2 regions of the Vagococcus sp. AM17-17 genome follow, and region 2 is predicted to be linked to the other one. Evidence: riboswitches for the same ligand, from Rfam matches in the RefSeq annotation. Region 2 holds a riboswitch; the other holds the start of a gene.
What was found. A riboswitch is a leader RNA that binds a small molecule or an ion and turns the genes downstream of it on or off. The one in region 2 is predicted to bind thiamine pyrophosphate.
Positions count from the first base shown of each region.

Region 1: linked by a shared signal. The riboswitch ahead of DW196_RS05335 (ECF transporter S component) and the one ahead of thiT (energy-coupled thiamine transporter ThiT) in region 2 are both predicted to bind thiamine pyrophosphate.

Region 1 covers NZ_QRJY01000002.1:303,322-319,598, reverse strand. Annotated here, with positions in the region: gene DW196_RS11345 (hypothetical protein) at 1-52, shown strand, start outside; gene DW196_RS05390 (DUF2785 domain-containing protein) at 12-455, shown strand; gene DW196_RS05385 (DNA topology modulation protein) at 555-1,073, shown strand; gene DW196_RS05380 (AAA family ATPase) at 1,091-1,618, opposite strand; gene DW196_RS05375 (ABC transporter substrate-binding protein) at 1,867-2,784, shown strand; gene DW196_RS05370 (aspartate/glutamate racemase family protein) at 2,790-3,524, shown strand; gene DW196_RS05365 (dicarboxylate/amino acid:cation symporter) at 3,532-4,758, shown strand; gene DW196_RS05360 (endonuclease/exonuclease/phosphatase family protein) at 5,045-6,097, opposite strand; gene DW196_RS05355 (DUF4396 domain-containing protein) at 6,263-7,000, shown strand; gene DW196_RS05350 (MgtC/SapB family protein) at 7,086-7,793, shown strand; gene DW196_RS05345 (HdeD family acid-resistance protein) at 7,903-8,427, shown strand; gene DW196_RS05340 (DUF4809 family protein) at 8,492-8,899, shown strand; TPP riboswitch at 9,051-9,139, shown strand; gene DW196_RS05335 (ECF transporter S component) at 9,357-9,923, shown strand; gene DW196_RS05330 (ATP-binding cassette domain-containing protein) at 9,920-11,350, shown strand; gene DW196_RS05325 (energy-coupling factor transporter transmembrane component T) at 11,289-11,942, shown strand; gene tenA (thiaminase II) at 11,954-12,640, shown strand; gene thiW (energy coupling factor transporter S component ThiW) at 12,621-13,166, shown strand; gene DW196_RS05310 (hydroxyethylthiazole kinase) at 13,153-13,980, shown strand; gene thiE (thiamine phosphate synthase) at 13,977-14,627, shown strand; gene thiD (bifunctional hydroxymethylpyrimidine kinase/phosphomethylpyrimidine kinase) at 14,617-15,438, shown strand; gene DW196_RS05295 (LPXTG cell wall anchor domain-containing protein) at 15,549-16,277, shown strand.
Region 2 covers NZ_QRJY01000005.1:54,493-70,769, forward strand. Annotated here, with positions in the region: gene DW196_RS07805 (CoA-acylating methylmalonate-semialdehyde dehydrogenase) at 1-1,336, shown strand, start outside; gene iolB (5-deoxy-glucuronate isomerase) at 1,351-2,169, shown strand; gene iolC (5-dehydro-2-deoxygluconokinase) at 2,184-3,146, shown strand; gene iolD (3D-(3,5/4)-trihydroxycyclohexane-1,2-dione acylhydrolase (decyclizing)) at 3,161-5,074, shown strand; gene iolE (myo-inosose-2 dehydratase) at 5,164-6,051, shown strand; gene DW196_RS07830 (solute:sodium symporter family transporter) at 6,067-7,662, shown strand; gene iolG (inositol 2-dehydrogenase) at 7,684-8,688, shown strand; gene DW196_RS07840 (PTS sugar transporter subunit IIB) at 8,701-9,009, shown strand; gene DW196_RS11485 (DUF6056 family protein) at 9,100-10,500, opposite strand; gene DW196_RS07850 (CPBP family intramembrane glutamic endopeptidase) at 10,784-11,443, shown strand; gene DW196_RS07855 (cytidine deaminase) at 11,457-11,873, shown strand; gene DW196_RS07860 (MFS transporter) at 12,000-12,896, opposite strand; gene DW196_RS07865 (Rgg/GadR/MutR family transcriptional regulator) at 12,986-13,885, shown strand; TPP riboswitch at 13,968-14,069, shown strand; gene thiT (energy-coupled thiamine transporter ThiT) at 14,132-14,692, shown strand; gene DW196_RS11715 (hypothetical protein) at 14,866-14,994, shown strand; gene nrdF (class 1b ribonucleoside-diphosphate reductase subunit beta) at 15,038-16,009, opposite strand; gene nrdE (class 1b ribonucleoside-diphosphate reductase subunit alpha) at 16,023-16,277, opposite strand, start outside.

The DNA of each region.
Region 1 (16,277 bases), on a different contig from region 2:
TAGTATTCGTGATGATATCGTGTTTAATACTTTGGCAAAAGGAAATAGATAAGACTGGCTATTCAGAAATATATGGATGGGTACATGCTTTTGCTCATGGTGGGGATTATCTTAGTAAAGTAGTACAGCATTACTTATTTGAAGAATGTTTATTTAAAGAGGTCTTAGAGACAGTAAGTTATGTACTAGATAATATGGAAAAACCATTTTTAGATGAAGAGGAAAAACGTATAGCTCATGCTATCTTTGTAGGAATTAAACATCATAAAATATCAAATGAACTCATGATAAGTTGGATACATCAATTTAATTTTCCATTAGAAATAAATGCCGATTTTTACCGATTAGCAACATTTAAAAATATTTTAGCCTATATTTATTTTCATTGTTTAACAGAGGAATGTTTAACTAAAAATTTGGAACAAGTTCTTTTGGATTACTTAAAAGAGTATTAGTATTTATTTTAAGGAACGTAGACAATTGATTAACTTTTACTATAATTAGAAACAGCTGTATCAGTCAATCACAATATGACACTACCAAGGAGGTTTTTCATGAAAAAAATAATGATTATCGGCTCACCTGGTACCGGTAAAAGTACACTTGGTCGCCAATTAGAAGATAAATTATCAATTAAGCTATATCACTTAGATAAATTGTTTTGGAAACCTCATTGGGAGATGAGTACAAAGCATGAGCAACAAACTATTCTATCAGATATCGTGGAGAAAGATTCTTGGATTATTGATGGAAACTATAGTAGTACGTTAGACATCAGAATGAAACAGGCAGATACTATTATTTATTTGAAGAAAGCAAGATTAGTTTGTTTGTATCAAGTTTTGAAGCGAGTGATTAAATATCGTGGGACAACTAGACCTGATATGCAAGAGGATTGTCCTGAAAAAATAGATATAGAATTTATAAAATGGATATGGCACTTCCCTAAAAACCACGAGCCATTGATAGAAGAACAAATGAATCAGCTGAATAAATCACAAGTATTAGTCACACTAACTAGTAAAAAAGAAGTGAAACAGTTTTTAAAAAGAATGGAGTATGTACAAGAATAACCTACAGTGAATAGTCGCTATAGGTTATTTTTTAGATAAATTGTCTTTTCAATTATTTCCTTAATAACTGTATCGAGTGACGTACCATCATTGTTAATCTTTTCATGTTGTGGCACAGACTTAAACGCTTCAAGTATCTCATCAACTTTACTCTCACCCCATTCAATTAGTGCTTTAGGGCGTTCTTGGAGTCTTGAAATAATGGTTTCTTTTGATACATCAAGGTGAATATGACAGACTGGTATATTTTCTTCACGTAACTTTCCAAGAATTTCAGAAACAGCTTCTGTTTTGTAAATCGTCATGGGCACAATGATGTCCCCCTCGTATTCTTGATAAATTTTTTTAAGTAGATAAACATTCCACTGGCGCCATTCCGGATAATACTGAAAATCACTTTTTTGCATACTAATAGGCAAATTTGAACGAAAAAGATCACCAATATTTTCTGGATCATACAAAAAAGAAGGCTGAATCTGTTTAACTAATTCAGTCGCCACTGTTGTTTTACCTGCGCCAAATGCCCCGTTTATCCATATAATCATAAGAATTAATCTCCATTCAATTTGTTTTGTTAAATATACCATGGTAGACGGATCAAGTACAAATAATGAATAAAACTAAACTTGTTAATCTATCTATGTATGATTAGGGGATAAGTCAATCAGTTAGTTTGAACAAAAAAGGTATGATAAATGATTGTTTTGCACATAGTATTTTGTTACTGGAAGGATTATAATTTGGAAAACGCTATCACGAAGAGGTTTGTGATTTTTGAAAGAGGGATAAGGCAATGAACGAGTTTAAAATCGCGGCAACGGGTGTCTCAATGAACTATATGCCACAGTATTTAGCGCAAGAATGTGGTTTTTTTAAAGAGGAGGGTGTAGATGTAACAAGTTACACTCCAACTCCTTGGGTAGATGGATTAGATGATATTAACAAAGCAGAGGCTGATGTTCTTTTAGGTGGTATTTGGGTTCCTATTATGTATCACAACCATATAAAAAATTATGTCTCTGTCGCAAAGATTGCATCAAAATGCCCATTGTTTATCGTATCGAGAGAAAAAGTTGACTCTTTTTCATGGACGGCTATGGAAAATAAACGCGTATTAGTATCTGGTGGTGATGGTGCGAGTCATTATGTCGCAGCATTAGGAAGTGCTAAAAAAGGTAGGGCGAATGTAGAAACCATTCGTTTTGTGCATGATTTTTCCACCTCTATGTTATGTGAGTTATTTGAAGGGGGATTTGGTGATTTTATCGTCTTACAACCTGATGTTGCACACTCAATGATTGCAAGAGGTAAAGGATATTTCTATAAAAACTTGACGGAAAAAGATGAAAAAATTCCTTGGAGTGTTTACTACACATTACCTGAAACGATTGCAAAAGACCAAGATAAATTCAATCGATTTGTTGCGGGATTGCAAAAGGGAACGACCTATTTATTGGAAAATGGTGGGGAAGTATGTCGTCCGATTATTGAAAGGTTTTGGCCACATATGTCTGTTGATGAAGGGGTTAACACGATTGATACATTTATCAAACAAGGCATGTGGACCCCTAGCATTAAAATTGAAGAACGTGAATTAGAAACATGGCAAGCCGATTTAGTGTTAGGAGATTTAATTGATGAACCCATTTCTTATAACCAGTTGGTTGATAACAAACCTTTTGAAGCAATAAAAAAACAAGGAGGTATGTAGATATTATGAAAATAATGGTAGCTAATCCAAATAGTAACAAAGAATTAACAGATGTATTGATGGAATCAGCACGACGAGATATCAGAGATTCATCTGTTGAACTCATTCCATTTACCAATCCTTTAGGGTCAAAACATATTGATTCAGTTTTTGGAGATTATCAATCAGTATGGTCATTTGTTCGCGAAATATTAAAAGAAATTGATGAGGTTAAACCAGATGCTGTCGTGTTGGCAGGATTTGGGAATTTTGGCATGTTTGCACTAAAAGAAGCGTTGTCTATTCCAGTTATTCCAATAGCTGAGGCGTCACAAATGATTGCCCCAATGCTTGGGCATCGTTACTCTGTTTTGACAGTATTCAATCAAAATATCCCTTATCAAGAAGATTTAACTCGTTTGTTTGGGATAGAGTCTCGTTTAGCTTCTGTCCGTGGAATTGAAATGAATACAGATATTATTGAAACAACAGACACGACGAAAGCGTCTCTTGAATATACCGTTGATAAATTAATTCATGAAGATGGTGCAGAAGTTGTCGTATTAGGCGGGGCGAGATTTGCACCGTATGCTCAAATGTTGAGTGACAAATTTAATATACTAGTAATTGATCCGGTCGCTGTATCTGTTAAATTAGCCATTTTATTTGTTGAAAGTGGATTATCTCAAAGTAAGATAAGAAAATTCAATCAACCGCCACAACCATTAGTTAATTATTTTGTTGGTAAAGAAGGGGAGTAACGAAAAGATGTTAGAAAAAATAAAAAATTCAAGCCTATCTATGCGTATTGTCGTTGGATCGATTATTGGGATATTCATTGGTTTTGCTTTTGGTGAGAGCACGGCCGATATCCAGTTTTTAGGTGATATTTTCTTACGTTCAGTGAAGATGTGCGTGCCACTTCTTATTTTTTGTTCAATAGTAGAAGCAAGTGCCTCGTTGCCTTTGCAAGAATTAAAATCAGTTGGCTTTAAAACATTAGGTGTATTTTTCGTGAGTACATCACTATCAGCTGTTTTATCAGTTATTGTCGCAAAATTTTTCCCACCAGTATTAAATATTACTGTTCCTGGAAAAGGTGCTTATGAAGGTGCAGCAGTAAGTGAGAGTATTCAAGAAACACTGGTAAATTTTATCCCAGATAATGCAGTTGCAGCTCTAGCAAATGGTACGATTGTTCAAATTATTATATTTGCCGCATTGTTTGGAATTTCAGTTAATATATTGAAAGAGAATAACCCAGCAGTTAATAGTGTGTATGAATTTACATTAGGATTAAGAAAAGTTATTATGCAAATCGTGACCATCGTTATGATTTATGCTCCAATTGGTATTTCGGCTATGATTGCAGGGGTTATTGGAACGAGTGGTGTTAGTGCTCTTACTTCACTAGGGCAGATACTATTATTAGTGAGTATTGTAGATATTATCTTTTTTGCAGTATACACATTATATATGTCAGTGAGGTATAAATTAAATATTGTCCAATTATTAAAAAATAGTTCAAGCATTATATTAATGGCATTTACGACAACATCCTCAGCAGTCACTTTGCCAGTTGCTTTGAATGAAGTACCAAATAAAATGGGCGTTAAGGAAAGAATTTCTGATTTTGTGCTGCCACTTGGAAATGCTTTGAATACAAATGGTGCCCCAATTTCCAATATTTTATCAGCAGTTGCCTGTGCATCTATTTTTGATATAGAATTTACTACATCAAAATTAATTTTACTAGGTGTATTTGCCATCGTCGCATCATTTGGTAATCCAGGTGTTCCTGGCGGTGGGATTGTCTCAATGGCCATTGTGTTCCAAATGATTGGAATACCAGTTGAGGGAGTAGCAGTTTTTGCGGGATTAGATTATTTTTACTCATTAACACGCGCTCCATTAAATGTGATGGGGAATGTGTATTCATCCATTATTGTTAGCAATAAATTAGATGAATTTGATAAGAATGTTTTTAATGATTAAAGTTGTAAGAAGTTTTTCATAAAAGGAGATATAAAAACGAATAACAAAAAAGTACTTACTATAATAACAGTGTCAATAGTAACTCCATTTTTTAGGTAATCTATCTTTCTATAATAAGATATCGCATCATTGATTTAAATATTTTTTTAAATAAGTCTATTTGTAGTAGACGAGTATCAGTCATTTGTGATCACTCTCCTTGTTTTCTTTGGTTCGAAATATAACTTGAGTGTATTACAAATGATTTTTTAGTTGTCTAGCTAATTTTATAATCGGCTTAGTAACACTATTCTTGTAATTGAATAATGGTTTGTACAGGGTGATGATCAGTGTATTTGAAGTTGTAGTCAAAACTATTCGTTCGTTTAACTTTGATATTATCTGAAACGATAAAGCCATCAATCACATAGACTTGAGAGGATTCATAATTACCAGTAAAAGCATGGTTTAATACTCTGACTGATGGATGGGTATCATCATATGAAAAAGAGAAATGGTTAGGGATATCAGTTGAACTAATACTCCCAGGTTTCCATCCATTCTGTCCTGTGTTTGGAAAGGGATTACTTCCATCAAAGACTTGATTAAAATCTCCCCCGGCAATGACATAATTACCTTTGTTATATTCTGTTTCAAGTATTTTTTTTAGTAATTTACTTTGTTCGATCTTCCCTTGTCCGTCATCATAGGCATCCAAATGTAAATTAAAAACAACTAATTCTTTTTTGCTATCCTTGATAGGAAATCTTGTTTCAAGCAATGCACGTTTTAAATTAGCTAGCCTGATTGGCCATGGAAAAGGATTTGGTAATGCAATACGTTTGGCTTCATTCATATTTAAGTTAGTCATAGTCGCTATACCACTTTCTACTTTGCCAATTGGAGGTAAAGGAAAGGGAACATAGGGAACATTGAAATTGTAAGCAAAAACACTAGGCACATGAAGTGATGTTGATAATATACTTTTTTGATTTATATAATATGAGCGTTTTGAATTAATATCGACTTCTTGTAAAAGATAGATATCAGAAGAATGCTCTTTTAACATGTTTATAATACCAGTTAAGTTTTGTTTTATAAACTCACTGGATTTTGGTTGAACTGTTTCTCCACCATCCATAAAAAAATCTTCGGAGCTAGATAAGCCCCCATAACCAATATTTAGTGTTAACAATGAAATATCATGGTGTTTCATCAACTCTTCTTTTCCATTCGTGACGGTTAAATTTTCCGTTTTTTTTGGTTTGTATTCATTTACAGTGAGATAACCAATAAATAACAATATAATGATTAACGAACTCACCATAACTCCAACTATTATTTTTAATATCTTTTTCATATTCTCTCCTTTATGTCAGTAAAATGACTAAGATTTATTATAAAACAAATCAGAGCACTTAAAAATAAGATGTTGTCATTTTTAAGATTAAAGTCATTGGAAGATCACATTTTTTTCGATGTAAGTCTCTATACTGAACATAATTCATTAGAAGGAGGTATCATTATGTTAAATATACCCTATTGGTTAACAGCTTTATCGTGGGTTAGTATCATACTTGCAAGTCTCTGTTTTATTTATATTGTATGTGATATCATCAAACATCCACAACAAATGAAAATAATGACTCTTGTTTGGCCGTTAACAGCTTTATTTGGTTCAATTATATGGGTTATAGCTTACAAAAAGTGGGGTGAAAATAACTCATCACATGAGATGGTAATGGATGGTTCAATGACTATGGAAAAATCAATGAACCCAAAACCTATGGCTGTGTCTGTTTTTATTGGAACATGTCATTGTGGAGCTGGATGTAGTTTAGCTGACTTAATGATAGAATGGCTTTTATATTTTTTTCCAACACTCTATATTTTTGGTGGCTATCCTATTATTTTCTCTCAGAAATTATTCTCGGGATTTGTTTTAGCCTTTATTCTTGCACTTTGTATCGGTATTATGTTTCAATATTTTGCCATTGTTCCTATGAAACATTTATCTAGAAAAGAGGGGATTGTAGCAGCTATAAAAGCTGATACATTATCTTTATCTTGTTGGCAAATTGGAATGTATATTACGGTATCATTATGTCAATTAGTTGTGTTTCCTCATTATTTTGGAGGAGCGATTCCCCCAACAAGTCCAGTTTTTTGGTTTATGATGCAGATTGCTATGTTAGTAGGTTTTTGTACAGCATATCCAATGAATTGGTTTCTTATAAAAACTGGTGTAAAAGAGCGAATGTAAGGTCATTGTTATTGGTATGGTATACAGTGAAGATAAAAATGTGCCAATGGTATAATAAAGTTATCAGAAAAAAGGAGGAGTTGTAATGACTTTATTGGCATTATTTCAAACTGTTTTAAGATTAGGGTTGTCGATTGTCATGGGAGGGACAATTGGCTATGAGCGAGAACAAAAAAATCGGCCAGCAGGAATGAAGACGCATATATTGGTATGTCTAGGTGCGACAATTATTGCATTAGTTCAGCAAGAAATAGCTCAAGAAGCAATTCGTTTAGTAAGATCAAATCCTGATATTGCTCACATTGTCAAATTTGATCAGTCGAGATTAATTTCACAAGTAGTAAGTGGTATAGGTTTTCTAGGTGCAGGAACGATCATTGTGACACGACAACGTATCACGGGATTGACGACAGCAGCTTCACTATGGTCATGTGCTGCAATTGGTATAGGATTAGGAATGGGCTTTTATTTGGTTACGATACTAGGATTTCTTTCAATTATGTTTTCCCTTTCTTTGGTTAAAAGGATTATCACAGTGTCCAAAGTTAACAATTTAGAAATTCAATATGTGCATCGAAAGGAAACGAAAGATTTTATAAATCATTATTTTGATGCTCATCATATTGAAATAGATGATGTGACGTTTGAAGTACAAATTATAGATGGTGAAAAGTATTATAAAAATGTGTATACAATTGATTTACCAAAGTCGCTAACGTATGCAGATGTTATCGAGGAGTTATCAATGTATACAAATGTACGAGAAATAAGATTGGTGGCTATTAGTGACTGAATAATGATGCGTATGTTATTTTTTTAGAGTGTAAGTATAATTTCTTGCGAATTTAGTTACAAAAGAATAGTATGATAATAAACATAGAAGTTAAGAGAGGAAGAGGATTATGTCAAATGAACGAAATGGTTTTGATTGGTTTTCATTTTTACTAGGGATTTTATTTATTTTTGCTTCACTTACGTCTTTTCAAGACCCAACAGGAAATTTAGTGGCTATTGTGGTTGTGTTTGGAATGTTTGCTATTATAAAGGGGATTTTTGAATTATTTTTAAGAAAAAAAGTCAGAGAGTTTACGGGAATATCTTCCACAATGCCAATTATTATTGGAGTGTTTGATGTAATTGTTGGAATTTTTTTATTGTTTAATATCTCAGCAGGTGTCATTGCGTTACCTTTTGTTTTTGCTATTTGGTTTTTATTAGATTCTTTTGTTGGTTTGTTTAGCTCAGGGGCCTTAAAAAAGAGTAGTACAGGTTATTATTGGTTTTCTATTGTTATTAATATTTTAGGTGTGATTGTTGGGTTTATGTTATTAGTGAATCCGGTATCGTCCGCTTTAACCTTAAGCTTTTTAGTAGGATTTTACTTTATGATGTTTGGTATTACAGAAATCACATATGCTTTTCGTTAGAAGATTAGATTACTATGTTATAATATAAACAAATTAATCATAGAAAAAGCAAAGGTGAGATAAAATGGAAAAAATTGTCATTCATTGTACCACAGAAATTGTTCATGGTGGATGTAATGTTTGTCCAACAACTGCAACACCGACTTATGATGTAGAGATAGCTGGAAAAACAACCGCCATTCCTAATCTTGATGTTGTTTCCTTGTTACGTCCAATTTTAAGAGAGCATGGTTACAAAGAGCGTCAGGAATATGATGTAGCTGGGGATTACGATGTATTTGAAAACACATTGAATATCGTAAATATTTTTGAATCTTATCAAGGATTACGTTTTGAAAATGGTCAATTAATTAAGCACGTAAAACCAAGTTATACAACTGACACGGAATTATTTAAAGTAGTCAATGAATTGTTAACAGAGCTATTTAAACTTGAAAAAATAGATTTTATTACTGATATACCTGAAAATTAAAACGACCTGTTTTTCTTTATTCACATGATGTGAGTAAAGAAAACAGGTCTTTTATATAGTAATAATATATAATCACCTCTATTTATAAAGATTTTGGAGATTGATTGGCTATTTTTATGAAAGCGTGTTATATTTGAGTAGAATTAAATACTAGAAACATTTGGGGTGCGTAAAGCTGAGATTATACCCATGGAATCTGCTCCAGTTAGTACTGGCGAAGAGAAATGTATCATTTATGATGAAAACATTGAACCTAGGTCTATTTACGCCCATCCAATTTATTTGGACGGGCTTTTTTATTGGAAAAGTGTCAATTTTTATCAAGATGAATCATCAAAAGCAACTCTCCTTTGTTTCTTATCATAGAGAAAAAGGAGGTTTTTTATATTTAAAATTAACACTTATTTAGTATATTTCGAGGGACATAAAGGTAAATAGAATTAGGGAGATGGGTAAAATGAAGGAAAAGTGGACGTTACGTCAGGTTGTTTTGTTAGCATTATTAGCCTTTTTATTTGGTGGTGTATTTATGGGAGCAGGGTTTTTATATGCTGGATTATCAGCTATATTAACGCCCCTTGGGTTAAGTCCTTTTGCTAATGAAATATTATTTGGTTTATGGACAATGGCTGCACCAATGGCAGGGGTATTAATTCCTAGAAAAGGAAGTTCAATTTTAGGAGAAATGTTGGCTGCATTAGCAGAGATGTTGTATGGAACATATTTTGGACCAGGTGTTCTTATTTCAGGTTTTTTCCAAGGGTTAGGGACAGAACTAGGGTTTATGGTAACACGATATAAACGCTACGACATCGTGCCATTATTCTACGGGGCAATTGGTACAACAGTCTTAAGTTTTGTGTATGAATTTTTTAAATTTGGTTATGGAACGTATTCAATTGGGATGATTTTATCACTTCTTGCTGTGCGGTTTTTATCGGTGACGTTCTTTGGCGTTGTTGTGGTGTCAATGGTCATGAGGCTTTATAACCGTTCACAAGAGCTTTCGGTAGTAAACGAATGAGAGGGATTGGATTAAGTGAGTTGACGATTAAACGTGGCGATAAAGAGGTGTTACGTCAGGTTGACTTTGTTTTTTCTCCTCATGAATTTATTTTGCTATCTGGTGCCAGTGGTAGTGGTAAATCAACATTATTAAAAGCCATTGCTGGATTCGCTGATGTGCCATATTCGGGAACAATCGCCGTTGATGGAAAGAGTCTAACACAAGCGAATATGTCTGATAAAGCTAGACAGATAGGCATGATGTTTCAAAATCCAGGGCAACAATTTACGATGAAAACGTTACGTCGTGAAATCATTTTTGTGTTAGAAAATTTGCAAACAAAACCTAGTGATATTACGGAACAAATGCAAGAAGCCGTACTATTAGCAGATACGACAGAATTATTAGATAGGCAGCTATCTACTTTGTCAGGTGGGGAAAAACAACGTGCGGCATTAACCGTTCTTTTAGCGATGAGAAGTCCATTTTTATTACTAGATGAGCCGTTTGCCAGCATTGATCCTAAAACAAGAAAATTACTAATTCAACAGTTACATCAATTAAAAAATCAAGGTAAAACGATTATTATTTGCGACCATGATTTTAATGATTATGCTGATGCGGTTGATACATGGGTGACACTAGATAATCAAGTATTACAAAACGTTCCAGTAGCTCTTTTAAAGCAAGAGCAGACAAATGTACTATTGACTGATCATAGAGCGCCTATGGATGCCATTTTAAGATTAGAGGATGTCAGATACAAGCAAAATAAACGCGAGCTACTGAGTCAAGATTCTTTTCATTTTTTTAAAGGAATCACGACACTGACAGGAGATAATGGAACAGGAAAATCAACGTTGTTTCGTTCGATAGCACAATGTCATCGTTATAAAGGCAAGATGTTTTTATACGATAAAAAGCTTAAAAAAAACCGTACGCTATACCAGACATTGTCCTTAGTTACTCAAGAAGCAGAAAAACAATTTGTGACACTCACACCAGCTGAAGAATTTACTTATAGTGAGTATCAGTGGGAGGACGCTAAACGTCAAAGACAAGAAGCAATTGAGTTTTTAGGATTGGCACCACTACTTAATCGAAGCGTATTTCATCTAAGTGAAGGACAGAAGAAAAGTATTCAATTATTGATGATGTTGAGTTTAGATGTGCCGTTTTTATTATTAGACGAGCCATTTTCAGGTTTAGATGAACGTGCTGCCAACTATTTTGCTAATTGGTTTAAAAGACAAGCAAACAGACAAGATATGATGATTATTTCGCATCGGTTGGCACCGCTTGATGGGGTTAGTCAGCATCATGTGCATTTAGATAAGAAACAATTATGGCAACAAGATTATTCGGTAGAGGAGGAGATAAAGGATGTCAGTGACGAAAAGTTCTGCTTTAGTGCTAAGCGGACTACTACTACTTTTGACTATTGAATTATCATTTACCTCATCTGTGACGTTAAACTGGTTTGTTATGTTAGTCAGTGCTTTGTATCTTCTTAGTATGAAAAAATGGTTTGGGTTGTTTGGTTTAGTTTTTTTTCCATTAATTCCAGCGTTAGGAACGTATTGGTCAGTTTATCTATATGGAAATAATCCTGATTATGGTCTTGTTCTAGTGAGTCGAACCTTTGCTTTTGCTGCGATTGGCATGGTGTTTGCGTTTGGGGTCGACTTAGAAGAATTACTATTAATTTTAGAGCAAAAAAAATTACCAGCGCCATTTGTTTATGGCATTTTAGTTGTGTTACATGCGATGCCTGTGATTCAACGAGAGATTGTGGCACTAAGAGAAGCCAGTTTATTTCGTGGAAAAAAATTATATTTTTATTCGCCATTGATGTATTTAAAAGTTATTTTTGTCGCCAACCATTGGCGGGATAGTTACACAGAAGCCATGTTTTCAAGAGGATTTGATGAAGAAGGCGAAAGGACGCATTATACACAATATAAAGTGTGTCCTAAAAGTTTAGTTATATTAGGTATATTAACGGTTATATCACAATTTATATTAATCATTACTTAGGAGGAAGAAAGATGTTTACAAAAATTGCACGAGAGAAATCAGCACCTTATTGGGAAGGAAGTTTTACTCATTCATTTGTTGCAGGACTTCAAGAAGGAACGTTATCTGATGAAGCGTTTCGCTATTATTTGATTCAAGATGGGTACTACTTAGACCATTTTAGCAAACTTCACCGTTTGATAGCAGAACAAGTAGAAGATGAAGAAGTAAAAGAGATGTTACTAACAGGAGCAGATCACTTAAAAGAAGGTGAGATGAGTATTAGAGAGGATTTCTTTACTGAGTTAGGCATTACAGATGAAGAAGTTGCTAGCACTGACATTGCTCCGACTGCTTATCATTATGTGTCACATATGTATCGCCAATTAATTGATGGGACGCCAAATAGTGCAGTCGCAGGGTTACTACCATGTGCGTGGTTGTATCAAGAAATTGGGACTGAATTAATAAAGACAGGTTCTCCTCATCAGTTGTATCAACGATGGATTGAAACATACTCTGGTGAAGAATCAAAAGAAGAAGTCGCTCATAAATGTGCTTTACTGAATCGACTGTATGAAGAAAGCGATAAGGAAGAACAAGAAAAAATGATTGAGGCCTTTTATGTGAGTGCTCAAATGGAATACCTATTTTGGGAAATGGCATACACACATCAAAAATGGCCGGAAGGAGAAAAAGATGCCGTCTCAAACTACTAATTTAAAAAAACTACTGATTTTATCTCTAATGGTTGCGATGGATGTGGTATTATCACCACTCTTTCGCATCGAGGGAATGGCACCAATGTCTAGTGTAATGAATGTGATTGGTGTGATGATAATGGGACCTTTTTACGGCACGATTATGGCACTTGTCTGTGGCGTATTACGAATGATGCTTCTAGGTATTCCACCACTAGCCTTAACAGGTGCTGTTTTTGGTGCATTACTTGCTGGAATATTTTACAAACTTTATCCAACAATTTACAGTGCGATGTTTGGTGAGTTTCTAGGAACAGGAATTATTGGATCATTATTATCCTATCCTGTGATGGCTTGGTTTACAGGAAGTCGTAATGGTATGTACTGGTTTTTCTATACACCAAGATTTATTGGTGGCGCGGTGATTGGTTCGCTTGTGGCTTTTATCGTGATGAAAAAATTAGCGAATGTTCCAACGTTTCAACGAATTCAAGCGATGTTTTTTTATGTGAAAGTAGGTGACGAGCAACATGTTACAAGTTAATCAATTTCAAACACCCTTTCCTCTAACACCTTCTCCTTTAGTGCATTGTATTACGAACTCAGTGACATGTGAAACGGTCGCAAATAGTGTGTTATACATTGGAGGAAAGCCAATTATGACAGAAGATACGCGAGATTTTTCAGATTTATATGAACAGGTAGGTGGTGTGTTAATCAATATTGGCCATTTATCAGAAGAAAAAGAAACCGCTATAGTACTAGCTATGGAAGAGGCTCATAAACGTAACGTCCCTATCGTTGTAGACAATGTCGGCGTCTCTAGTTCAAGAATACGAAAAGAAGTAGCCCATAGGTTATTGTCTCTTGAACCAACTGTTGTCAAAGGCAATGTGTCAGAAATGCGAACGTTGTGCAATTTAGCCAGTCATGGAAAAGGTGTTGATGCAGCAGAAGAAGACCAAGATTTGTTAGCGATGAAAGAATTAGAAGAAGGACTATTAGCACTAGCTAAAATCCATCCAAATACGTGTTTTCTAGCGACAGGACCAAGTGATTTAGTTGTGTATCAATCACAAATTGTACTACTACAAAATGGCATTGAAGCGCTGGATCAATTCACAGGAACGGGGGACGTCGTTGGGGCATTAATTGCAACACTTTTAGGTAGTGGGGTGGATGTATTGCCAAGTGTTTTACAGGCAGTAAGCTATTTTAATTTGTGTGGTGAAGAAGCATTAGAAATAGTTCAAAATGACGCGAAAATTGCGAGTATCCGTGAAGAAACATTGAATCAATTATCATTATTAAAACAAAATGAGTCATGGCAAAACGGGATAAAAGGAGATTGGTTATGATTGATGAGGCATTAACATTGTATTTAGTGACAAATTCAGATGGGTTATCTGATGACGTCTTTTTTACAAGAGTAGAGGAAGCATGTAAAAATGGTGTGACACTTGTCCAATTAAGAGAAAAAAAAGCTAGCACACGAGAATTTTATCAAAAAGCATTAGCAATTAAAGGTATCACGGATAAATATGGCATACCTCTTATTATCAATGACCGAGTCGATGTGTGTTTGGCAGTTGATGCAGCAGGCGTGCACATTGGGGATGATGAGTTGCCGGTGGACATGACACGTCGTTTGATTGGTCCTGATAAATCGTTAGGTGTCTCAGCTAAAACCGTTGAGCGAGCACTTGAAGCCAAAGAACAAGGAGCAGACCATTTAGGTGTCGGGGCCATGTTTCCAACAACGACGAAAGAAAATGCTCCAACAACGGATATCTCAGTTTTGCAAGATATCATTCACGCAGCACAATTACCAGTTGTCGCGATTGGCGGGATTAAAGAAGAGAATATGGCGGCATTACGTGATACAGATATTTCAGGTGTTGCGATTGTGAGTGAGATTATGCAAGCAAACGATATTACCAAAAAAACACAAGTATTAAAGCAACAAATTGTCGATATAAAGGAGAAAAATCATCATGACCGTTAACCAAACCCCACAAGTAGTAACCATTGCCGGGAGTGATTCAGGTGGTGGAGCAGGAATTCAAGCAGACTTAAAAACGTTTCAAGCACGAGATGTTTTTGGGATGAGCATTGTCGTTGCCTTGACTGCACAAAACACATTAGGTGTACAAAGTAGTTTGCCGATACCATGTGACTTTGTTGCAGAACAATTTGATTCTCTCGCAGCTGACTTTCATATTCGAGCATGTAAAACAGGGATGCTTGCCGATAAAGAACATGTTCAAATTGTTGTTCAAAAACTAAAAGAAGTGGATTTTGGCCCACTGATTGTAGATCCTGTGATGATTGCTAAAGGAGGGCATTCGCTATTACAAAAAGAAGCGGTAGATTGCATTAAAGAAGAGTTACTCCCACTAGCTTCGGTGTTAACCCCAAATATTCCAGAAGCAGAAGAATTAATTCAGCAAGAGATAAAAACAAGCGAAGATATGATTCAAGCAGCACACGTTTTACAAGAAATGGGTGTTAAAAATGTGATAATAAAAGGAGGTCATTCAACCGATATTTTGGCAAAAGACTTTGTCTTACTAGAAAATGGCGAGACATTTTTGATGAGTTCAAAACGCATTGAAACGATTAAAACACATGGGACGGGTGATACATTTTCATCATGCATAGCTGCTGAAATAGCAAAAGGTAAGTCGGTTAAAGAAGCGATACAAATTGCGAAAAGTTTTATTCAAGGTGCGATAGAACAAGAGATATTTGTTGGGCATGGACATGGTCCAACGAATCATTGGGCTAATCCAGTTCAAGATATTATCATTGATTAACAGACTTTAAAATGGATGTTTATTATTGCCGAACTATCAAATGAATGTTACAATAATGTTACAAAGGAGTAACAACGTTGTAATGTTTTGTTGTTAAGGAGGTAATTGACATGAAAAAGTTAATTTGGAGTAGTATTTTAATAAGTACGTTAATGGTTGGTAATATTAGTCAAGCAGCTGATTCATCAACAGCAACAAAAGAAAGTGAGTCAATTAGTCAAGTGACGACTAATTCGACTGAAACGACAACAGAGTCGACAAGTGAAGCAATTCCAGATGGTCTTGCTATCACAAAATCAGATATTTCGTTATTAATCAGCGATATGGTAAATGAAGGCAAATTATCACAGTTTCAATACGAAGATTTCCAAGCACGTATAGAGAAAGCAACAACAATAGAAGAAGTAACTTTAGTTTATTCTGACGCGCTTGATTTAGCAAAATTAAATAAAGACTTATATCAAAGTAGTTTTGATGAAAAAGTTTATAATACAAAATATCAATTAGGCTTATTAGTTAAAGCATGCAAACTGACACAAAAACAAGCAGATCAATTCATTGAAAAAATTGATAAAAGTACAACAATCGAAGAGTTAGATAATTTGTGGGCAGAAATTGAAGCTACAGTGAATAAATCAACAGATACAACAAGCAGTACTAACTCAAGTTCAAGCAGTGTTAAACAGACACAAGAAGTTAAAATAACACCCAAATCTGACACAAAAAATAGCTCATCCAATTTACCAAAAACAGGTGAAAAACAATCGAATGTTGGATTACAGTTAATAGCTGTAGTGTCATTACTTATGACTGTTATATTGATAAAACGAAAATCATAA
Region 2 (16,277 bases):
CTGTGAGGATTTAGATCATGCAGCAACAGTAGCACAAGAAGCATTTCAAACATGGAAAGAAGTTGCTGTACCAAGACGTGCACGAATTTTATATAAGTTTCATCAATTATTAATTGAAAACAAAGATGAGTTAGCAAAATTAGTTACGTTAGAAAATGGAAAGGCTTTATCTGAATCATATGGTGAAGTTCAACGTGGTATTGAAAATGTAGAATTTGCTGCTGGAGCACCAACTTTAATGATGGGGGATAATTTATCTTCTATCGCAACAGATGTTGAAGCAAGTGTTTATAAATACCCAATCGGAGTAGTTGGTGGAATAACGCCATTCAACTTTCCGATGATGGTACCGTTTTGGATGTTCCCCATGGCCATTGCTACAGGAAACACAGTAGTATTGAAGCCATCTGAAAAAGCGCCAATGTTAATGGAAAAAGTGGTGAGCTTATTAGAAGAAGCTGGTTTACCTAAAGGAGTATTTAATGTAGTTTTTGGAGCACATGATGTTGTAAACGGTTTATTACAACACCCAGATATCAAAGCGATTTCATTTGTTGGGTCACAACCAGTTGGACAATATGTTTATACAGAAGGTTCTAAAAACTTAAAACGTGTTCAATCACTAACAGGAGCTAAAAACCACACGATTGTTTTAAATGATGCCAATCTTAAAGACAGTATTCCTGCTATTGTAAGTGCCGCGTTTGGTTCAGCTGGTGAGCGTTGTATGGCAGCTGCAGTGGTAACAGTAGAAGAAGGTATCTATGATGAATTCATGGCTGAATTAACAAAAGCCACAAAAGATATCAAGATGGGCAATGGATTAGATGATGGCGTGTTCTTGGGCCCAGTTATTCGTCAAGAAAACTTAGATCGTACACTAAACTATATCGAGCAAGGCGTTGAAGCAGGTGCTAATTTAATCTGTGACGGTCGTGAGCAACTAGATGAGGCGGGATTCTTTGTTGGACCAACTATTTTTGAAGGTGTGACAACAGACATGACTATTTGGAAAGATGAATTATTTGCTCCAGTGTTATCTATTATGAAAATTAAGGATTTACAAGAAGGGATTTCTATTGCAAATGCATCAGAGTTTGCTAACGGTGCTTGCCTCTTTACGAATAATGCTTCGGCTATTCGCTTCTTTAGAGAAAACATTGATGCTGGAATGTTAGGTATTAACTTAGGCGTTCCTGCTCCAATGGCAATGTTCCCGTTTTCAGGATGGAAATCATCATTCTACGGGACATTACCAGCAAATGGGAAAGCTGGAGTAGATTTCTATACACGTAATAAAGTCGTAACAGCACGTTACGCACGTAGTGATGTGTAAAGGGAGGAAACAAAATGGTTGAGCTAAAACGACGTCCATATAAAAAAGAACTTTCTGAACACGTGGTGGAATGCCATCACGTGACGCGTGAGGCGGACGGATTACGCTATATTGAAATGCGCGTGTTAAACCTATCTAAAGGTGGTATTTACACAGAAGAATTAACGAATTTAGAAGCGTGCATTGTCGTGATGACAGGGAAAATTGATGTAATAGTTGGGGAAGACTCATTTAAACAAATTGGGAATCGTCAAGATGTCTTTGATAGAGTTCCAACGGATAGTGTTTATGTTTCAAGTGGTAAAACGTTCGATATTACGACCAATGAGGATGCTAGAGTATTAATTGCCTATGCTCCAAGTAATAAAACATTACCAACGACTTTAATTAAAGCATCTGATAATTCAGTAGAACATCGTGGAAAATATCAAAACAAACGTACTGTTCACAATATTATGGATGATCAAAGTCCCATTTCAGATAAATTAATTGTGGTTGAAGTGTATACAGATAGTGGTAACTGGTCTAGCTATCCCCCTCATAAACACGATCAAAATAATTTACCACATGAATCCTTCTTGGAAGAAACTTATTATCATGAAATGAACCCTAAAAAAGGCTTTGTATTCCAACGTGTATACACAGATGATCGTTCATTAGATGAAACCATGACTGTAGAACATGAAAATGTGGTGTTAGTACCAAAAGGTTATCATCCAGTATCAGTCCCTGATGGATACGATGGTTATTATTTAAATATTATGGCAGGGCCAATCAAAAAATGGCAGTTTCATAATGACAAAGATCACGAATGGATTTTAAATAGAGACTAATAAAAAGGAGTTTAATTATGACAACTTATGATTTAATTGCTGTTGGCCGAGCGTGTATTGATTTAAATGCAGTGGAGTACAATCGTCCAATGGAAGAAACAGAAACATTTAGTAAATACGTTGGAGGATCTCCAGCCAATATTGCAATTGGTGCATCAAAATTAGGATTATCTTGTGGATTTATTGGGAAAATTCCTGATGATCAACACGGAAGATTTATCTCAAATTACATGTCAGAAGTTGGAATTGATACAAGCCAAATGGCAATAGATAAAGATGGACATAAAGCAGGGTTGGCTTTTACTGAAATTCTTAGTCCGTCAGAATGTAGTATTTTAATGTACCGTGATGATGTGGCTGATTTATATTTAGAGCCAAATGAAGTCAGTGAAGACTACATCAAACAAGCGAAAATGTTAGTTGTATCAGGAACAGGTTTAGCACAAAGTCCTAGCCGTGAAGCCGTATTAAAGTCAGTTGCATTAGCACGAAAAAATAATGTCAAAGTGGTGTTTGAATTAGACTATCGTCCTTATACATGGAAAAATGCTGAAGAAGTATCTGTTTACTACTCAATCGTAGCTGAACAATCAGATGTCGTGATTGGAACACGTGATGAATTTAATATGTTGGAGAATGTAGTAGAAGGAAATAACGATAAAACAGTCGCGTATTTATTCCAACATGAGCCTGAATTAATCGTGATTAAACATGGTGTTGAAGGGTCATATGCTTATACAAAAGAGGGCGAAACATTCCGTGGTAAAGCGTATAAATCAAATGTATTAAAAACATTTGGAGCAGGAGACTCTTACGCTGCAGCCTTTTTATATGCCTTAACTAAAGGGAAAACAATTCAAGAAGCATTGCAATATGGTAGTGCCTCAGCAGCCATCGTGGTAAGTAAACATAGCTCATCTGAAGCCATGCCAACAGTAGAACAAATTGAAGCGTTAATGGAAGAACAATCAAACTAAAAGGAAGTAAGCTAATGAGAGAAACAATTCGATTAACAACAGCACAAGCATTAGTTAAGTTTTTAAATCAACAATATATCTATGTTGATGGTGTAGAAACACCTTTTGTTGAGGGAGTATTTAATATTTTTGGACATGGTAATGTCTTGGGCCTAGGTCATGCTCTAGAAGAAAATCCAGGGCATTTAAAGATAATGCAAGGTAAAAACGAACAAGGGATGGCGCATGCTGCGATTGCTTATGCCAAACAAATGAAACGACAAAAAATTTATGCTGTGACAGCTTCAGCTGGACCTGGTTCAGCAAACATGATTACAGCAGCCGCAACAGCGCATGCAAATAATATTCCTGTTTTATTTTTACCAGCAGATACTTTTGCGACACGTCAACCAGATCCAGTGTTGCAACAACTAGAGCATGAATCTAGTATTTCACTAACAACAAATGATGCGTTCAAAGCAGTATCACGATATTGGGACCGTGTAACACGTCCTGAACAGTTAATGTCAGCGTTAATTCGAGCATTTGAAGTGATGACAAATCCGGCAACAGCTGGACCAGCAACGATTTGTTTACCGCAAGATACTGAAGGGGAAGCATTTGATTTCGATGCGTCATTTTTTAAAAAACGTGTTCACTATTTAGATCGTACAAGTCCTGTTGAAAGAGCCTTGAATGACGCACTAGATAGAATCAAAGAAAGCAAACGTCCAGTGATGATTGTGGGTGGTGGTGCGAGATATTCTGGTGCTGGCGAGGTAATCCAACAGATTGCAACGCAACATAATATCCCATTAGTTGAAACGCATGCTGGAAAATCAACTGTTCCAAATAGTTTTGCTTATAACTTAGGTGGTACAGGTATCTTGGGGACATCAGCTGCTAATAAAGCGATTGAGTCTGCTGATTTAGTGATAGGAATTGGAACTCGTTATACCGATTTTACCACGTCATCAAAGACAGCATTTGATTATGATAAAACACGATTTATTAATATCAATGTGAGCCGAGTGCAAGCTTATAAATTTGATGCCTTACAAGTAGTGGGTGATGCGAAGGCTATTTTAGAATGGTTTAGTCAACATCTTGGTAATTATAAAGCCAGTTATGGTCATGAGTTAGAAGAATGGCAAAAAGAATGGCAAGAAGAACGCCAACGTTTACATAATATTGTCTTTAATAGAGAAACATTTAAAGCAGAAATTGCGGATCATTTTTCACAAGAAATCATGAATGACTATGCTGATGTGCTGCAAACTGAATTTACTCAAACTAATGCACTCATCACGTTAAATGATACAGTAGCAGATGACAGTGTTGTCGTTGCTTCAGCGGGTTCTTTACCAGGTGATGTCCAACGTTTATGGGAAACGGACACAGTCAATACATATCATTTAGAGTATGGGTATTCATGTATGGGGTATGAAGTAGCAGGAGCGTTAGGAGCAAAATTAGCTAATCCAAATCAAGAAGTATATGCCGTATTAGGTGATGGTAGTTTCTTGATGTTACATACAGAACTTGTGACAGCACTTCAGTACAAACAAAAAATTAATGTGTGTTTGTTTGATAACGCTGGATATGGCTGTATCAATAATTTGCAAATGTCTAATGGTGGTGGAAGTTTCAACTGTGAATTACGTGATGTTGATAATCAGATTATGGCAATTGATTATGCAATGGTTGCAAAAGGATATGGAGCAAAAGTGTATCGTGTTAACACACGTGAGGAACTTGTTGACGCATTAGAAGATGCAAAAAAACAAACAGTGTCAACATTGATTGACATTAAAGTATTGCCAAAAACCATGACTGATGGATATGGTGGTTGGTGGAATGTTGGAGTATCAGAAGTATCAGATAATCCTAATGTGACACAAGCATGGAAACAAAGAGAACAGAAGTTAGAAAAAGCGTGGAAGTATTAAGGTTTGGGAATATAGCTAGCTAAATAAAGGTGTTAGCTATATTTCTTTTAAAAACAAAGAAAGCGCTCTTTTTGAGCTAGGAGGATACTATGACAATTATTAAGTTAGGGATTGCACCAATCGCTTGGACAAATGATGATATGCCGGAATTAGGTAAGGAAAATACGTTTGAACAATGTATCAGTGAAATGGCATTAGCAGGGTACACAGGAACAGAAATTGGAAACAAATATCCGAAAAATCCAGAAGAATTAAAAAGCTACTTAGAACCACGTGGGTTATCAGTAGCTAGTGCATGGTTTAGTGCTTTTTTAACAACCAAACCATTTGAAGAAACAGAAGAGGCTTTTATGTTACATCGTGACTTTTTACATGCAATGGGTGCAAAAGTCATCGTTGTATCAGAACAAGGACACAGTGTACAAGGTCAAATGGAGACACCTGTTTTTGATAAAAAACCAGAATTCAGTGAAGATGAATGGGAAAAATTAACAAGTGGGTTAGATAAATTAGGCGAGTTGGCAAATGAAAAAGACATGTCTATTGTTTACCACCACCATATGGGGACAGGTGTCCAAACAACTGATGAAATCAATCGTTTGATGGCTGAGACAGATCCTAAAAAAGTGTCACTATTATATGATACTGGTCACTTAGTTTTCTCTGGTGAAGATCCGATTGAAGTGTATCAAACACACAAAGACCGTATTAAACATATTCACTTTAAAGATATCCGTAAAGAAAAAATGGAAGAAGTCAAAACAAACACATTTAGTTTCTTAAAAGGCGTTAAAGAAGGCGTGTTCACTGTTCCAGGAGATGGCATGATTGATTTTACACCAATTTGGGAAGAGATTGAAAAAGATGGTTATGAAGGATGGATTGTCGTAGAAGCAGAACAAGATCCAGCAAAAGCTAATCCATTTATTTATGCAAAAAATGCTCGTGAATACATCAAATCAGTTACGAAACTGTAATAAAGGGAGACGGTCATGAATCTATTTTCTATTTTAAGTTTTGTTGTCATTATTAGTTGTGTGTGGTTATTTGCTTATAAACGCTCACGTGGCGTCAATGTTGATGGGGCAGAAGGATTCTTTATGGGTGGTCGAAGTTTGACTGCCCTACCGATTGCTGGTTCGATTATTATGACGAATTTATCAACAGAGCAAATTGTGGGCCAAAATGGACAAAGTTATGTCGCAGGAATGGAAGTTATGGCATGGGAAGTCACATCAGCCATCGCAATCGTTATGTTAGCGTCCGTTTTCTTACCAAAGTATTTAAAATATGGGATTAATACCGTATCTGATTTTATTGAAATACGTTATGATACACAAATTAAGAGAATTATTTCAGCATTATTTATTATTACTTACATCACATCTTTTTTACCTGTGGTATTATATTCAGGATCATTAGTATTTAATAAGATTTTTCGGATTGATGAACTGTTGGGTATTCGTCCTATTACGTCAATCATTGTCGTTTCACTAGCTATTGGTGTCATTGGAATTTTGTACCTACTTATTGGGGGATTACGTCTAAGTGCTTACAGCGATACAGTGTATGGCTTTGGTTTATTAGCTTGTGGTCTACTGATTCCGACAATTGGCGTTACAATGCTTGGTGATGGTAGTTTCATTGCAGGAATTGATCACATTGTGGATAACACACCTTGGTTACTAAATTCTGTTGGTTCAATTGATTCAGCGATTGTTCCTTGGCCAACACTATTAACAGGTATGATGTTTAATAATTTATATTTCTGGTGTACCAATCAGATGATTGTTCAAAAAGCGTTAGCTGGAAAAAACTTAGCTGAAGCGCAAAAAGGCGTATTTATTGTTGGGTTCTTTAAAGTATTTGGTGCATTATTTTTAGTATTTCCAGGAATTGTAGCGAGAAATATTTTTGGTGATGCATTAATGGGGATGCCTGATGAGGCGTACCCAACACTTGTGACACATGTTTTACCAGAGATGATTTATGGCGTGTTTGCAGCAGTTATTTTTGGGGCGATTTTATCGTCATTCTCAGGAGCGTTAAACGCGACCTCAACATTATTATCGCTTGATTTTTATAAGCCTGTTTTCAATAAACAAGCAACCGATCATGATATCACGCGTTTTGGTAAACGGATTACCGTTGCGATCGGGTTGTTATCTATCTTTATCTCACCATTGATTTCATTTGCACCAGCAGGGTTGTATCAATTCGTGCAAGAATTCAATGGATTGTATAATATGCCATTATTGGTAATTATTCTATTAGCATTTTACTCTAAAAAAGCAACAGCCTTTGCAGCAAAAGTAACGATTTACTTACATATTATCTTGTATGCGTTATCAAAAGTTGTGTTAAAAGATGTGCATTTTCTATATGTGTTAAGTGTGCTATTTTTCTTAGATATGCTTGTTATGTTTGTGGTTTCAAAACTGAAACCAGATGGTGATTTTGAATTGAAAGTCTTTAATACAAAAGTAGATATCACACCTTGGAAACATACAAAATTAGTGAGTGTGATTACCGTTTTAGTAGTTGTTTTAACATATTTAATGTTTTCTCCAGTGGGGATTGCTAGATAAAAAAATTAGGGGATGAATGATATGACAAAAGAATTAGTTGTAGGTGTAATTGGCGGCGGACGTATTGGAAAACTTCACACGAAAAACTTGGTACAAATGCCAGGTGTTAAAGTAAAAGCGGTCGCGGATATTTTTGCAGATAACATGCCAACATTTGAAGCAGAATATGGTGTACCATTAGTATCGGATTTTGATGCCATCTTTAATGATGATGAGATTGATGTGGTATTTATTTGTACACCAACGGACACACATGCTGAATTAATCAAAAAAGCAGCGGCAGCGAAAAAACATATCTTCTGTGAAAAACCAATTAGTTTTTCTGATGAAGAAACAGTTGAAACCTATCATATTGTGAAAGAAGCAGGGGTGAAATTCCAACTAGGTGTTAACCGTCGTTTCGACCGTAATTTTGCACAAGTAAAAAAACATGTTCAAGATGGATCAATTGGAGATATCCAATTATTACGTATTGATTCACGTGATCCAGAAGCACCACCTTTATCTTATGTTAAGTCGTCAGGCGGTCTATTTTTTGATATGATGATACATGACTTTGATATGGCCCGTTTTATCACAGGTAGTGAAGTAAAAGAAGTTTATGCTACAGGGGATGCATTGGTTAATCCTGAACTTGAAGGAATCGATGTTGACACAGCAATTGTGACATTAACCTTTGAAAATGGTTGTTTAGGTGTGATTAGTAACAGTCGTCAAGCAGTGTATGGTTATGACCAACGTTTAGAAGCATTTGGTTCAAAAGGTGCGTCTCAAGCAGAAAATGAACGAGTAAATCAAGTTGTGTTATCAGATGAGTCCGGTGTTCATAGCCAAAAACCACTTCACTTTTTCTTAGAACGTTACAATGATGCGTATATTAAAGAAGTCGAAGAATTCTTGACAGCAATTAAAGATGACACAGACACTGTTGTGACATATGAAGATGGTATCATGGCACAACGTTTAGCATTTGCTGCAAATGAATCATTGAAAACTGGTCAGCCTGTTAAAGTTAAAAAATTATAAAAGGTGAATGACATGGAAAAAAGTATTTTATTTATCTGTGAGTCAGGTATTAGTGCCTCGCTATTTGTTTCAAAAATGTTAGAAAGTTTAAGAGAACATGGTTTGAATTATGATGTGGATTATGCACCAGTTCAACGTGTGGAAACAAAATTGTCACAACAACATTATGATGTGATTTTACTTGCACCACAAATTAAACGTTATGAAAAAGAATTAAGAAGTTTACTTGAAGAAAAATCACATGAATCATATGTGAGCGGGATTCAAGATGATGAGTTTGTGACGATGAATATTGAGCGGATATTAGAGCGAATTAGATAGAAACTTATACACTAAATAAAAACTAGTTATTTCAAATCATAGAAAGGTTTGGCGTAACTAGTTTTTTCATATTAACGGTTTATTCGTTGTTTACTTATTTAGTTGTGGTATGCCGGTAATTGATTTCACATTATAGTACTGAGCCATCCATTTATTGAACCAAGCTTCCCTATCCTGTGTCACATTGGCAGTCCCTTTATAGGCATTATAATTAGTTTTAGGATAAGTAATCATAGGCAAAGTGACATCCTCATCTGGACTTGCATTTTTTAGTAAAGCAACTTGTTCCATTACTTGAGAATATGTTGTACGATTGTCTTGTATGGCATTATAGTAATGATAGGCTGAAAAAAGTAATAGCCCAACAGTTAAAATAAATTGGGATTTTTTTAATTTACGCAAACGATTGAGTAAATATGTGGTAACTATTACGAGATAAACAGATGCCCCAAATAATACACGTAAGGGTTGTTCAGAAACAAGAATCAGACTATAAATACAAGCAAAATGCCCTATAAGTAAAAGAATGATGAAGTAGATATCTTTTGCTTTTATAGCTTTCTGTAATGATAAAATAAGTATCAGAACAAGAATTAATAGATAGAAAAAATAAAAATGAATCATGCTATTGATGAAAATGTTAGTTAGATTTCGTGATAAGACTTCTACTGATAAATCAATATGGCCACGTTTTTGTGATCCAGCTGAGGACATCATGGAGATAAAGCCTAAAACGGAGAATAAAACACCTGTAATCTGATAAATTTTTATTTTTTTATTGATGATAATATTTAATAAAAAGATGCATACGGCTACCAATATCGTAGCTGGACCAGAATTTTCATTTGTTACACCTGTCAAAAATCCTAAGAAGATAGACCCCAAAATCACAAAAAGATGATCGTCTAGATTTTTTAAATATAGCAATAAAAAACCAGTGTAAAAGAGTGAGGTCCAAAGATAGTTTCCTGCCCCAGATACCCACAGCACTGTTTGACCAAAACTTGGAATCATTAACCAAAGTAACATCGCTATTTGCGCTAAAAGCATGCCTGGTTTCTTAATACTTGACCTAGTTTCTATAATTGCATAGATTAAATACATCAATAGGATAAATGCGAATGTGTTAAATATATTAAAAATAATTTTGTCATATTGAAGAAAAAATTGAACGATACTATGGGCTAAATATCGTCCATTCCACAAATGGTAATGATTGATTTGTGAAGTAACGATGGAGCCTATCCCATCTATTTTCTCAATATCAGTTGTTGGCATATGTCCTTTGTAGACATAATGGTAAGTATAATCATCAGATGTATAGTATGTTAATTGATTTAATGTAAAAATTGTGATAAAAGTGATGATTAAAACGAGCCATTTTATGTATGTGTTTTCCTTTTTGCTGTTTAAACGGCTGTGCTTTTTTTTTGAATGTTTTCTTCTTGTCATAATCGTATAATCTTTTGTGTTTATTAATGTTGTTAACATGAACAATTCAACCCTGCTTTATTATATATGGACTTCAATTAAAAATCTACAAAATAAAAAGAAAGCACCTAAAAACAGTGCTTTCTTTTTCATATTTATCAAAATGACAGTTAATCTTTTTTTCCAATATGTTTAAAACTAATATCAGTGAATACATTGGCTATAAAATCTGTGATGATAGTTATCCATTCCATAATGTATCACTCCTTATCGTTTTCTGTTATTATACTACATAATAGATTAATTTAGGTAAATAAAGGTCTATAAATGAAAGGAGACGACGATGTCACAGAAAAAATCATTTAATCAATTAATTATTTATATTATTTTTTTCTTTTTCGTATGGAATGTGTATGAGTTTGTGGTAAAACCACCAATTATGATGAATTTTCCATCAATTATAGGTACATTGATTCAATCAGTTATTAAAATAGGAGTATGGACGGTTCCAAGTTTCCTATTAATTAAAAAGAATGAAGGGATTGCAATACACTACCCTGATTTATTTCAGCAAAAAACGAAGTGGAGTAGATGGTTCCTTGTTGCTTTAGCAATAGTTGTCTACCTACTCATTATGTCTTATATACAATATGGCAATATAGCCATAAGAGCGAGTTTCCGACCTATTTCTTTAATCAATACTGTTTTATTTGTCGGTATAACAGAAGAGTTGGTTTTTAGAGGATGGATACTTAATTCGTTACTGACAAAAGTTTCAAAGTGGAATGCGGTGATCCTGTCATCTATTTTATTTGTTTTTATTCATTTTCCAACATGGATATATACAGGAACGTTGAATGGTATTATTTCTTCTGGTGGATTTATTCAGGTGTTTATTCTTGGCATTTTATTTAGTTGGTCGTTTATGAAAAGTAAAAATATTTTTGTGCCAATGTTATTACATATGACATGGAATCTTATTAATACTATGTTTTATGGGTAGAAAGAGGGTTATTATGGTAGATATTTGGGAAGAATTGTATTTACGAGCGAAAGAGTATTATCACCCTACAGAAGTAAATAGTTTTATCTATACGAATCATGTGGTATGTGCGTTAGAAAGTAAGAGTGGACAGATTTTTACAGGGTACTGTATTGAAGGAACAGGTGGCACAATCAATTTGTGTGCCGAAAGAATGGCTTTAATTAATATGTATCAAGCAAGTGGAGAAACTCAAGTTAAAAGAATTATTGCTTTTAGAGATACTCCTCCAACAAATCATGGAGGTATGCCTTGTGGTATTTGCCGTGAAACATTGATGCAGTTTTCTCCTAAAAACAAAGAAACTCAAATTATGGTTGATTATGAATCAAGAGAGATTGTCATATTAGAAGAATTGTTACCAAAATGGTGGGGAGATATAAGAGGATAACAGCTAAAGAAAAGATGGATGAGGTGCTTTTATGAAAATAGGAATTATTTGTGCAATGCCAATAGAATTAGATTATTTACGTCATCATTTGAATTGTACACCTGTTGTATTAAAAAAACAGACGTTTTACTTAGCTGATTCTAACTTTTTAAATAATTTTGTTCCAAATAAACTACCAAGTATCACCCCAATAGATGTTAAACCTTGAATAAGAGCAAAGGTAAATGAAAAACTATCAATAATGAGAGCTGAGTCTTTTGCTAAAATGATTGATAAAAGAGGTGAAATAGCAGAAGATAAGCCATTTAATCCAGCAAAAACTAAAATTAATTTAAAAAATTGTTTATTCTTTGTTGTTTCTTTAATAGCGAATACCATCTGTTTCCAAATAGCAGATAGTGAGATTGACTCATGTTTGTCTAGATGTTCTTTTTCTAAGGTATCTAGGCTTTTTTTCATTGATAAAACAATCAAAGCTGTCGCAAAAAAGGTCATACTATTAATGACAGCAAGTAGCTGATAAGAAAACAGTCCTAATAAATAGGCACCAACAAATTGCGCAATAATCGCCACAATATTACTAATCGCTCCATTTAAACCTTGAGCTTCTTCTAAATCATCTTGTTCTACAATTAATGGGACAAAAGGATAAAATAAACTGTTTGAAAATTTTCCAACATTGTCAGAAATAAAATTAATCAAACTAATGCCAACTAATAACATCATACTTTGTTGAAAACCGATTAAAGACCCAACTGATAGGTACAGCACACCACGTATTAATCCAGAGTAAAATATTTTTGTGGCTTTGTTTTCGCTCATATCAGCCAAACTGCCTAACGGGGAAGCAAAAATAAAGGGAATGCTTTCAGATAATGACACAATCGTGATGGCAAGAGATGAATTGGTAAATTGTGCTGCGTATGTCATAAGAGCAATATAGTACATTGAATCTCCAAGAGTTGATATAAAGTTGTTCAGAATAATCTTTTGATAGAGTGGGTATTTTTTGATAATAGACATAAGTGATTCCTCCTTTTTTATAGTATAGAATGATTCGTTTTATGAACGAATAAATGGTAAAGTATAGTTGACCAAAAAGGAGGGGTTTGATGGAGTCAGATTATGGAAAAGTAGTTCGCGACATACGACTAAACAAAGGATACTCACAAAAATACTTATATTCTGGGATTGTCTCTAAAACTTACGCTATAGATTTTGAAAAAGGACTGCATGATATGTCCGTTACAAAGTTCATGGATGTCTTAGCTAGGTTAGAGATGAAACTTGGTGAATTTGAATTTATTGCCAATGGTTATCAATCATCAGAAGAAATAACTAGCAACGTGTTAATAGCAGTCGCAACCAATAGAGGGGACATTGAGACACTAAGAAAACTACGAGCTTATTATGATACACCGAAAACTAAAGAGGATGAGGTATTAAAGGCGAGATTAAATCTGTTAATTTATTCTTATGAGGAGTCAGGCAAAAAACATATTGAACCAGCTGTTTATAAAAAAGAAGATGTTGATATACTAAAAAATCATCTGATGTCTGTCGAATCATGGACATTAAAAGAATTCGCTTTTTTTCTAAATAATGGGCATCACTTTGATTATGGGACTTATCAGATTTTGACGGAGTTTGCATTAAAACAATTAAGACAGTATAACAATTATCCAGATGTAGTTAAGATAAAAAGCTACTTATTCGTTAATTTTTTAAGCACAGCTTTGGAAAATAAAGATTGGGCTAACATTAATAATTATAGACAGGATTTTTATGAGGTGACAAAAAACACTGAAGAGGGATTTCAACGCATACTATGCGTATTTGATTTTAATTTATATGATTATGTTATGACAAAAGATCAGACGTTTTTGTTAAATGCAAAAAAGATAGAAGAGATGTGTTACTTACTCGGTAGCGACTACCATCGTTTAGCGCAAGGCATGACTCATACCATTGAATTTTGTGAGAATATCGTATCTAATCAATTAAATAACTAGTTGATTAGTAAGAAATGTCTCATTCATTTGACTCTTAAGCGGGTACATGCCATACTTATAGATGAAATAAATTAAATACATAGCCGTCACAAAGGGGAGCTTCAAAGCTGAGAATGAGTGAAAACTCTAAACCCTCGAACCTGATATTGTTAATTCAAGCGTAGGAATTGTGTGAAGTGGTAGCAAGTAAGCACTGCTCTTTTGTTGATTGGTCACGTATTAATCAATAATAGGAGGAGTTTTTTTATGTCGAAAAGGTCACGAATTATTTTAGAGGGGACGATTGTAGCTGCGCTATCTATGGCATTATCGTTTATCCCGTTAAATATAGGAACAGGATTTTCTGTTTCTTTAGGTATGATTCCACTTACTCTCTATGCATTACGCCGTGGAACTGTACCAGGAGTTTACGCTGGTCTTATTTGGGGATTATTGCACTTTTTAATGGGGCAAGTTTACTTCTTGACAGTATCACAAGTTATTATTGAATACATATTCGCTTTTGCAGCAGCAGGTTTTTCAGGTGTGTTTAGTACAAAGCTACAAACAGCTTTAAAAACTAATCCATCAAGTGCATGGAAGTACGTTGTTTCAGGTACATTTTTTGGTACCTTGATACGCTATATTTTCCACTTTATTGCCGGATTTATTTTCTGGGGTAAATATGCCATTTGGGGATTATCACCAGTGACTTACTCATTAGTAGCAAACGGGATTAGTGGTTTCCTAACAGGGTTAGCAACAGTCATTGTGTTGTTACTCATATTAAACAAAAACAAAAGCTTATTTATGCCAAAAGATAACTAACTATGATAAAAAGATTCTTTTTAAAGGATATTTTTTTTGTTTGAAAAAGTGTTTTACTTAAACGAAATATTATAGAGGAAGCATTTTATGAGACGGATTCAGACCATTTCACTTAGTGTAAATAAGTAAAAAGGTGATGAAAATTATTCACCTAAGTGAAAGTAGGAAGTATAATGACAAAACAATTTAATAAACTTTTAGCGAGTCAACTATTCTCAAGTTTTGGAAGTACGATTTATATTGTGTCGGTTATTAGCACTGTTTTAAACTGTACTGTGTGTTTGGATAATGTGGCTCTATAATTTAAAAGACTGATGAATCAAATTTTGATTCATCAGTCTTTTTTTACATACCGATTAAATAATCATTGTCATCCATTGCCTCAACGGTACCAAGTAAGTAACCATTTCCTACTTGAGAGAAAAAGTCATGGTTGCTTGTTCCTGTTGATAGACCATTCATGACGATTGGATTCACGTCACTTGCTGTATCTGGGAATAGTGGGTCCATACCTAAATTCATCAACGCTTTATTGGCATTATAACGTAGGAATGTTTTTACTTCTTCAGTCCAACCTAATTTGTCATACAACAATTCAGTGTACACTTCTTCATTTTCATAAAGAGTGAATAGTAGGTCATACATCCATTCTTTCATTTTTTCTTGTTCATCTTGACGTAGTTCATTAAAACCTAATTGGAATTTATACCCAATGTAAGTACCATGAACTGACTCGTCACGAATGATCAATTTAATGATTTCAGCTACGTTTGCTAATTTATTGTTTCCTAAGTAGTATAAAGGTGCATAAAAACCAGAGTAGAATAGGAATGTTTCAGCATAAACGTTTGCTACTTTTTTTTGTAAAGGAGAGCCATTTAAATAAATTTCATTAATAATCTCAGCCTTTTTTTGTAGCTGAGCATTGGTATTTGTCCACTCAAAAATTTCTTCAATCTCAGCTTTAGTATTTAATGTACTGAAGATGGATGAGTAACTTTTTGCGTGAACCGATTCCATGAACTGAATATTATTTAAGACTGCTTCTTCATGGGGCGTACGGATATCTTTTCTTAAGGCTTCAATGGCACTTTCTGACTGAATCGTATCAAGTAGTGTTAAACCACCGAAAACTAAGCCAATATTTTCTTTTTGAGCGTCATTAAAATTACGCCAGTCATCTAAATCATTTGATAATGGAATACGTGTATCTAACCAAAATTGTTCAGTCAATTTTTCCCAAGTTGACTTATCAATAATGTCTTCAACAGCGTTCCAGTTAATTGCTTGGTAATAACTATTGTCTAACGCAGTCATTTATTGCTCCTCCTTAAATAACACAGCTTTCACATTGATTACTTCCAATTTCTTCCTCGTCATCAGTATACGTACGAACGTAGTAAATTGATTTAACACCTTTATGGAAAGCATAGTGACGTAAAATGTTTAAGTCACGCGTTGTTTGTTTTGTTGTATTAGTTTTCCATTCATACAAGCCTTCAGGTATATCTGAGCGCATAAATAGAGTCAAGCTCATTCCTTGGTCGATGTGTTTTTGAGCTGTCGCATACACGTCAATGACTTT